2 regions of the Ralstonia sp. OTU4908 genome follow, and region 1 is predicted to be linked to the other one. Evidence: predicted binding sites of a transcription regulator. Region 1 holds the regulator's gene; the other holds the start of a gene.
The links. Region 1 encodes FNR, which switches genes on or off when oxygen is low (the NO sensors DNR and NnrR bind a similar motif). Its sites were predicted from a motif close to TTGATNNNNATCAA; they were not measured.
Positions count from the first base shown of each region.

Region 1 (4,931 bases):
ATCCAGCCGCGGTCTTCAATCTGCTTGATGACCTGCGTGTTGACCGTAACACCGCGAATGTCTTCAATATCGCCGCGCGTGACCGGCTGGCGGTAAGCGATGATCGCAAGCGTCTCCATCACGGCGCGCGAGTACTTGGGCGGCTTTTCCGGATGCAGGCGGTCGAGATACACACGCATCTCGGGGCGGCTCTGCAGACGCCAGCCGGAGGCCAGCGCAACCAGTTCGACACCGCGATTCAGCCAGTCCTGGCGCAGCTCCTCGAGGAGCACACGGATGGTGTCTGCGGAAACATCTTCGTCGAATAGCTTGCGCAAGTCATTGACTCGCAACGGGTCCTGCGCGCAGATCAGCGCGGTTTCGAGGACGATCTTCGCCTCTTGGGTATTCATCGGGTTGAGCGGCTCGTCATTGCTCGCGCGCGGCGAATTGCCGTCACGCTTGAGGTTTGTCGTCCCGCCGCGACGCACGCGGCATTTCTGGTTGCTGTTGCCCGCCCGGGCCCGGAGCGCAAAGGCCAATCGATTCAATTGGACCCTGCACCGAAACGCAGTGGCTGTGCCCGCAAAGTAAGGGCCGGAGGAGCGAGTTGATCCGGTGCCGGTCAGGCACCACAAGGGCAATTTCTTCCGCCGCCATGTGGACGGATACTGCACCGGACGACTACCAAGAAGAATGGCAGTCCACCCGAATCGACTGTCCAGGGTGACACTACCGCTGGAGGGCATCGCTTGGCGCCGCGCTTGGGATTGTTGATTTGCGCGGGTGGCGAATCGAATTGTTAGCGATTGTAGGGCAATTTCCAGCGGCGCCGCAACCGGGAAGATGATCTAGCCTTCCTATCCCAGGTCGGATGGCAATTTACGCGTGCTTTAAACGCCTACAGTACCAGACAGAATCCGTGTGCGTTGAGCATCTCTGGCAGCCAGATCGCGTGCACCAGCCCCCATATGCCGAACCCGGCGATGGCGACGCCGGCCGCGCCACGCGCCCACCGGCGGCGCGACAAGCCGCGCAGCCACCCAGCGAAGCCAGACATCATCAACAGGTTGGGCAGCGTACCCGCACCAAAGGCGAGCATGACCACCGCCCCGGAGGCAGCGTTGCCTGCCAGCAACGCCATAGCCAATGCGCCGTAGACCATGCCGCACGGCACCAGTCCCCAGGCCATACCCGTGATATAGCGGCGTAGGAACGGCGGCTGACGTTGCAGCGTGCCGCCCAGTGTGGCAGCCCCCCGAGACAGGCCGCCAGCGACGCGGCCGAGCAAGCGCTCGAGCCACACACTGCGCCACGCATCTCCGGCGGAACGCACGAGCAGCATGGTCCCATAGGCGAGTAGCAATACACTGGCGAAGGCAAACAAGCCGCGTTGAATCGGCAGCCATTGCTGGCGCCAGAAGGTCGCGCCCATCGCACCCATGATTGCGCCAAGCAGCGCGTAGGTGGTCAACCGGCCGGCATGCATGACGACCTGCTCGAACCATAGCCGGCGGCGCGACACGACCCGTACCGCCACAGTTCCACGTTCGGCCGCGAGCGCGATCCCGCTGCACATCGCCAGACAATGCACACCGCCGAGCAATGCAATCAGAAAAACGCTGAGAAGCGCTGCAGCACTCATCTTTTTGACGCTCTTTTGATATGGGCCAAGGTTTTCGTTTTGCTGTTGCGAACTAAGCGTAATTGACGCGTTTTGCCGCATCGGAAATGTCCGAGGACAAGAAGGTCGCCGTTATAATAAGCTGAGCTGCATCACAAGAATTACTCATTTCACTTTCCCGAAATTCAGTCGCCCCGCCCGTGCTCACTCGAATCGCACTCACCGACCACGCCTCGCGTTGCTCCACCTGTGTACTCGGGCAAATCTGCCTGCCGGTGGGAATGAACTCGGACGACGTGCGCAAGATGGACGATTTGGTCAGCGAGCGCATCCGCATTAAGAAGGGGCAATCGCTCTATTCCCTGGGGGAGCCGCTCGAAGCGGTTTACGGCATTCGTTTCGGTACGCTCAAAACCCATCTGACGCTGGAAGACGGTCGGCACCAGATCACGGGGTTCCACCTGCCGGGTGAGATCGTCGGGCTCGATGGCATTGGCGATATGCGCCATGTGTCGGATGCCACCGCGCTCGAAGATACCGAAGTCTGCGTGGTGCGCTACGACGAGCTGCAACACCTTTCGCGCCGGCTGCCTTCGCTGCAGCATCAGTTCCTGCGCATCATGAGCAAGGAAATTTCGCAGGATCACCTGATGCTGCTCACGCTGGGTTCCATGCGTGCGGAGGAGCGTCTCGCAGCGTTCCTGCTTAACCTCTCGAAGCGTTCGGCCCAGCGGGGATATTCGTCAACAGAGTTTGTGCTGCGCATGAGCCGCGAAGAGCTGGGCAGCTATCTGGGTCTCAAGCTCGAAACCGTCAGCCGCCTGTTCTCGCGCTTTGCCGAAGCGGGCCTCATCCAGATCCGCCAACGCCACGTCAAACTGATCGACCTGGCCGGCCTGCGCCAGGTCATGAGCGGTCAAGCCGCTTGAAGCTCCTTCCATGGCGCCCGCTCACACGAGCGGGTGTTCATGCGCTTCCAGTTTGCCGATGCCCGGCGACACGTACAGCGTCAGCGCGCTCGACAATCCGCACAGCAACCAGAACACAAAGAACGATACCGTGTAGACCGCCTGGGCCGACACGGTGATCTGTTCGCCGAAGAAACGCAGGTCGGCGGGGTCCACCACTGCAAAGACCACCAGTTCAGCCAGCGCGGCCGACAGAAATGCCGGCCACAGAATCCACATCAGCAGTCGACGCTTCATCGGGCCTCCGCGTGAATACCATGTGTCGGCGTGACGGTCGTCTTTTCAACGACCAAACCGTGGCGCACGACGTTGTCGTGAATAGCGACATCGGGATGCGAAATCGCCAGCCAGATGGTGACGCCGCAGCCGATCATGGCGACAAACGGCCCTGCCATGAGCAGCCACGGCCAGGGCTCGCGCCACCACGGACGGGCCTGCGCGGAAGATTGCGTTGCGTGCATCGTTGCCTCCTGTTGGGGATGCCGCATCAGCGCGGCACGATGAAGCTAGACGGTTCGCGCAGTACGAGGCTGGCGCTACCGCTGTCTGCGTGGATGACGAAACGGATTTTGTGCGAGCCGGGGGCGGCATCATCGGCTGGCCGGCGTACGCGCACTGGCAGCAGTCGGTTGGCCGCCGGTGGCAGCTCCAGTGTGGTCGACTCGCCACGACCGCCCTGCACATCCAGTTCCGGCATGCCCTCTGCTGTGATGGTCACGCGCATGGGGAGCTCGGACGCGTTCATCAACTGCAGGCGGTAAACGTTCTCGATCTTGCCCCCGTCCACTTCGCGCGCCAGTGCACCACGATCACGAATCACATCAACCTTGAGCGGCTGGCGCATGGCCAATGCCATGATGAAGCCGGTGATGAGCACAAGCATGATCCCGGTATAGATCAGCACGCGCGGGCGCAGCAGATGTCGCCGGGCGTCCTTCGGGCTGAGCCGATCGCGCATTGCGCGTTCCGACGTATAGCGGATCAGACCGCGCGGGTAGCGCATCTTGTCCATGACCTGATCACAGGCATCAATGCAGGCGCCGCAACCAATGCATTCGTATTGCAGCCCCTGGCGGATGTCGATACCGGTCGGGCACACCTGTACACAGATACTGCAGTCGACGCACGAGCCCAGGCCCTGCGCTTGGAAGTCGGCATTGCGGGAGCGGCTGCCCCTCGGTTCACCGCGCTGCGTGTCGTATGTGACGACGTAGGTATCGGGGTCGACCATCACGCTCTGGAAACGCGCGTACGGGCACATGTAGCGACACACCTGCTCGCGCATGAAGCCTGCGTTGCCCCATGTGGCAAAAGCGTAGAACAGCATCCAGAACGTTTGCCATGGCCCGAGGGAAAGCGTCCACGTCTCCATGCCGAGATCGCGGATCGGCGTGAAGAAGCCGACGAAGGTGAATCCCGTCCATAGCGCAATGAGAATCCAGGCCGAGTGCTTTGCAGCCTTGAGGCGGAATTTGCGTAGGCTCCAACGCTCACCGTCGAGGCGGATGCGGGCAAAGCGGTCACCTTCGACATGCCGCTCGATCCACATGAAGATTTCGGTGTAAACCGTCTGCGGACAGGCATAACCGCAAAAGAGCCGCCCCGCCACCGCAGTGAACAGGAACAGCCCCAACGCCGACAGCACCAGCAGTACCGTCAGATAAATCACGTCTTGCGGCCAAAGTACGAGGCCGAACAGATAGAACTTGCGTGCGCCCAGATCAAAGAGCACGGCTTGGCGACCATTCCACTGTAACCACGGCAAGCCATAGAAGATGGCTTGCGTCGCCAGCACCAGCCAGACGCGCCAACGCGCAAACGCACCGGTCACGGCGCGCGGATAGATCTTGCGCCGGACTTCATAGAGCATCTGCTCAGTCGGCGCGTCGTCTACACCCGCCACTGCGGTGGCGGGTGTCATCGGGCGCCAGGCAGGTTCTTTGTCGCTCATTGCGCGTGGCTCGTGTTGCTATTGGACAGGCCCCAGACATAGGCCGCCAGCATGCGAATCTTCTCCGGAGAGAGCAGGTTCTCGTGTGCCGGCATCGTGTTGTCACGACCCTTGAGGATGGTCTCGACGATGGTCGCTTCCGAACTGCCATATAGCCAGACGCGGTCGGTCAGGTTGGGCGCGCCCAGCGCCTGATTGCCCTTGCCGGTTGCCATGTGGCAAGCCGCACAGACCGACTTGAACGTCGGTTCGCCGCGCGCTGCCTTGATCGGGTCATACGACAGTCCCGACAGCGAGCGCACGTAGTTCGCCACATTGACTGCCTGATTGCCATCCACGACCGCCGTCAGGGACGGCATGACGCCGTGACGCCCCTTGGTGATGGTGGTCAGGATCGTCTCGGGGTCTC
Region 1 covers NZ_JASATD010000002.1:8,980-13,910, forward strand. The annotation lists gene scpB (SMC-Scp complex subunit ScpB) at 1-392, opposite strand, end outside; gene AAHM38_RS01900 (sulfite exporter TauE/SafE family protein) at 881-1,624, opposite strand; gene fnr (fumarate/nitrate reduction transcriptional regulator Fnr) at 1,804-2,532, shown strand; gene AAHM38_RS01910 (hypothetical protein) at 2,554-2,808, opposite strand; gene AAHM38_RS01915 (FixH family protein) at 2,805-3,032, opposite strand; gene ccoG (cytochrome c oxidase accessory protein CcoG) at 3,059-4,522, opposite strand; gene ccoP (cytochrome-c oxidase, cbb3-type subunit III) at 4,519-4,931, opposite strand, start outside.

Region 2 (4,931 bases), on a different contig from region 1:
AGCCGCGCGCAACGCGTTCGATGACCATCACCGGATCGCCGGGCTGGATGCGCAACAGGCGCGCATACGTTGCGTTGACGGCTTCGGCGGTGAGCGTTTCTTCGGCGCTCGCAATGATCTGGCCGCAGTGCGATTCGTACAGCGGATACAGCAGGTCGCCAAACGCGTCGAGATCCAGCGTGGCGAGCGACGCAAAGCGGTCATATGGCAACCAGATTTCTTCGGCCAGCATGGGTGCGCCATCCAGCAGGCGCAGCCGGGTCAGGCGAATGACCGGTGCGCCGGTTTCAATCTGCAGGCCTGCAGCCGGTGCCGACGGGGCATCCAGCACGTCCCGCTTGAGGATGCGGCTCTCAGGAATGCGCCGCTCGCCGCTTTCACTCTGGAAGCGGAAGAAGCGAAACAAGGAACTGGCAAAGCTGGCACGCCGCACAAAGGTGCCACGGCCCTGGAAGCGTTCGAGCAGCCCTTCGGCCACCAGTACGTCTACGGCTTTGCGGACGGTGCCGACCGCCACGTTGTACGTCTTGGCAAGCTCGGCTTCGGTCGGGATGGCGTCGCCCGGGCGCCAGTGCTGTTGGGCGATCTGCGCGGCCAGATCGTCGCGCAATTGCTGGTAGCGGGGCAGGCGGAGATCGGCGGGCATGGGTGTCAAAAGTGGTCAACTATTCATCTATATGACTCGACATTGTAGGGAGGTTGGGGGGCGGAGGGCATTACAGGAAAACCCGCAGGGCCCGGTCAGATCGACACGGGCCCTGCGGGTTTTTGGGAGGACTGCTGGATGAGGAATTAACGCGTCGCGCGAGCCGAAGCCGGCAATGGCTCCATCTGTTGGGCCTTCGGACGGCGCAGCAGCCGCAGCGCATACCAGGCCAGCACAAGCGCACCGATGGCGAACACGATGTCACCCGGCACACGCAGCCAGACCAGCGTTTCCATCACTTTCGAGTGCACCACTTCCGGCGAGCGGGCGTACCACATGCCCTTGGTGACACTCGCCCAGGCCTGATAGATGCCGGCCGGCAGCAGCGACATGAATACCATCATCGCCAAGCCGATGTTCAGGCCCCAGAACGCGGGCTTGAGCAGGCGATCGGCATGCAGGCTGCGCGCATACAGGCCGCGCAGGCAGAACAGCATCAAGCCGATACCGAGCATGCCGTACACCCCGAATAGCGCGGCGTGCCCGTGGGCGGCCGTCATGTTCAGACCTTGCACGTAGTACAGCGAAGCGGGCGGGTTGATGGCAAAGCCGAGCAGGCCGGCGCCGACGGTGTTCCAGAAGCCCACGGCCACGAAGCACAGCACGGGCCACTTGTATGCATTGAGCCACGGTGTGCCTTGCGTGCGGCGATAGTTCTGCAGCGCTTCGAGCCCGATCAGCGAAAGCGGCACCACTTCCAGCGCAGAGAACACTGCACCCACCGAGATGATCGAGGTCGGTGTCCCCGTGAAGTACAGGTGATGCAGCGTGCCCAGAATGCCGCCGAACAGGAACACGATCGTCTCGGCCACGATGGCGCGGTTGGCGCTGCTGGCGCGAATCAGGCCCAGGCGCGTGAAGATGAGCGCGATGACGGCGGTGGCGAACACTTCAAAGAAGCCCTCGACCCACAGGTGGACGAGCCACCAGCGCCAGTACTCGATCATCGAATAGTGCGTGTGTTGGCCCCACACCAGCGAAGTCGAATAGAACCCGCCGATGCAGGTGGCCGAGAGGAACACCATGGCGATCAGGCCGCGCGATTCCGACGGCGTCTTCAGTGCCGGCCACAGGGCACGGCCCAGCAGCACGACCCAGAACAGCAGGCCGACAAACAGCAAGATTTGCCACACGCGGCCCATGCTGGTGTATTCCAGCCCCTGGTTACCGACCCAGAAGCCGAAGTCTGCACCGCGATGTTGCAGCGTGCCGAGCCAGCCAGTGGCGATGGACCCCACCACGATAAAGATCAGCGCCCAGAACAGCAGGTCAACGCCCAGCTTCTGGAACTTCGGTTCACGCCCCGACAGCAGCGGCGCAATGTACAGGCCCGTGGCCAGCCACGCCGTGGCAATCCATAGCACGCCAAGCTGCGTGTGCACGGTGCGGCTGATCACGTAAGGCAGCACCTGCGCCAGCGGAATCCCGAAGAACGATTCACCTTCCACCGCATAGTGCGCGGTGATGGCGCCCATGCCGATCTGCACAAGCATCAGGCCGATCACGGCAAAGAAGTACTTGCGCGTGGCCTTCATCGACGGCGTGGCCACCACGTTGAGGAACGGATCGGCCGGCAGCGGCGCAGACTCCTCTTCATGCTTGCTGCTGCCGTGCAGCCACAGCATGGCGGCAATACCGCCCAGCAGCAGCACGATGCTGACCATCGACCACACTGCGGCACCACCGGTCATGGTGTTGCCCACCAGCGGTTCATGCGGCCAGTTGCTCGTATACGAGATGTCGGTCTCGCCTGGGCGGTCGGCAGCGGCGGCCCACGACGTCCAGAAGAAGAACGCCGCCAGGGCTTCACGATCGGCCGCCTCCGGCAGCACGCCGGTGGCCATGGCGTATTGATCGCGCAGCGTTGCCAGCGACGGATCGGTGCCGAACAGGGCCTCGAAGTGCTGGGCCACACCGCGGATGGCCTCTGCGCGCTCACGCGACACGGTCAGGATGTCGTGATTTGCGTCGTACGTATTGCGGCGCATTTCCTCCTTCACGCTGGCGTCGACGGCGGCTTGCTGCACGGTCGTCAACGGCGCATCGGTATCGAACTGCTGATGCGCGCGGATGGCTTGCAGCGCTGTGGCTTCACGGTGCAGCCAATCGGCAGACCAGTCAGGTGCAACGTAGCTGCCGTGGCCCCAGACGGTGCCGAGCTGCTGGCCGCCGGCTGCCAGCCAGGCTTCCTGGCCGCGCTGGATCTGCTCACCGGTAAAGAGCACCTCGCCCACAGGGGTGACGACGGCATGCGGAATCGGCGGCGCTGCCAGATAGATCTGCCGGCCCAGATAGCCCAATGCCCCGAACGACAGGATGAAGATCAGGCCGAGCCACCGCCACAGCCTTTGATTGGTTTTCATGACAAGGTTCCTTGCAGGATGCAATCGGAAATTCAGGCGCCACCACCGCAACCACCGCAGCAGTGGCCGGCACTGGCGGCAGACGCCACCTTGGTGATGGCAACGCGCCACGTGCCTGGGCCGCGCTCAAGGTAGTCCCAGGAAAACTGCCCCGGGCGCTCGACTTGAAACTGCGACTGCAGGGGGCGCGGATCGTGATCGTTGATCAGCTCCAGGCTCTGCCCGATGCCGAGTTCCCCAAAGGCGGAGAAGATCAGCGGATGGCGCTCGCGCGGCGCCAGCACGCGGAGGTCGAGCTGGATGGTGGAGGCGGACTGTGTCATGGGGATTCCCTCTGTGGGTGTCGCATCAAAAAGATGCATTAAGGATGCAACTATATTAGTGAGTGAAATCCCCGGTGTTATTGATGTATGTCAGATGCTTGTTTTATGGGTATCTTGAGTCGCAAATCAGGCCACGGCTGGGCTTGCGTGCCACGCGGTGGGGTGGATGTGCCGGTCGGGGCGGGTTTTCGTTTGCGCTGTATCAAAGCCCTAATGGCCGCCGCGGCCTAACGTGGAGCGGACGACACCAGACCGATACACGGGGGAAAAAATGAGCCGTCTTCACACCGTCCGCAGCCTGATGCGCGCGGGCTTGATTTCTGTGGTGCTGGGCGCACTGCTTGCAGGCACTGCGGCCCGCGCCGCCAGCGCCAAGTTACCGGGTGACTTCGGGCCGCCACGCGGGGAGCCGATCCACGCCGTCCTGACGAGTCCACCGCTTGTGCCGCCGCCGGTCAACCGGACCTATCCAGCCAAGGTCATCGTGGAGCTGGAAGTGGTCGAGAAGGAAATGCAGATCTCGGAAGGGGTCAGCTACACCTTCTGGACGTTCGGCGGCACCGTTCCTGGCAGTTTCATCCGCGTGCGGCAGGGCGACACGGTGGAGTTCCACCTCAAGAACCACCCGAGCAGCAAGATGCCGCACAACATCGACCTGCACGGCGTGACCGGGCCGGGTGGCGGCGCAGCATCGAGCTTTACCGCCCCGGGCCATGAATCGCAGTTCACTTTCAAGGCGCTGAACGAGGGCATTTACGTTTACCACTGCGCCACCGCACCCGTGGGCATGCATATCGCCAACGGCATGTACGGCCTGATCCTGGTCGAACCGCCCGAAGGCCTGCCCAAGGTTGATCACGAGTACTACGTCATGCAGGGCGATTTCTACACCGCCGGCAAGTACCGCGAGAAGGGCCTGCAGCCGTTCGACATGGAAAAGGCCATCGACGAACGCCCGAGCTACGTGCTGTTCAACGGTGCGGAAGGCGCGCTCACCGGTGACAAGGCGCTGCACGCCAAGGTGGGCGAAACGGTGCGCATCTTCGTGGGTAACGGCGGGCCCAACCTGGTCTCCAGCTTCCACGTGATCGGCGCCATCTTCGATCAGGTGCGCTACGAGGGCGGCACCAACGTGCAGAAGAACGTGCAGACCACGTTGATCCCGGCGGGTGGCGCGGCGGTTGTGAAGTTCACCGCGCGCGTGCCTGGCAGCTATGTGCTGGTCGACCACTCGATCTTCCGTGCCTTCAACAAGGGCGCCATGGCCATCCTCAAGATCGATGGGGCGGAGAACAAGCTGGTCTATTCCGGCAAGGAACTGGATTCGGTGTACCTGGGCGATCGTGCCGCGCCCAACATGAGCGCCGTCACCAAGGCGACCCAGGCGTCGGTGAGCGGTACGCTGACGGTGCAGGATCAGGTGCAGGCCGGCCGCGCGCTGTTTGCGGGTACCTGTTCGGTATGCCATCAGGGCAATGGCGCCGGGCTGCCGGGCGTGTTTCCGCCGCTTGCCAAGTCGGATTTCCTGGCAGCTGACCC
Region 2 covers NZ_JASATD010000003.1:245,501-250,431, reverse strand. The annotation lists gene AAHM38_RS04675 (GntR family transcriptional regulator) at 1-646, opposite strand, end outside; gene AAHM38_RS04670 (nitric-oxide reductase large subunit) at 793-3,069, opposite strand; gene AAHM38_RS04665 (DUF2249 domain-containing protein) at 3,102-3,392, opposite strand; gene nirK (copper-containing nitrite reductase) at 3,664-4,931, shown strand, end outside.
Region 2: the regulator FNR is predicted to act here: its motif matches at 3,473-3,486, upstream of AAHM38_RS04665 (DUF2249 domain-containing protein).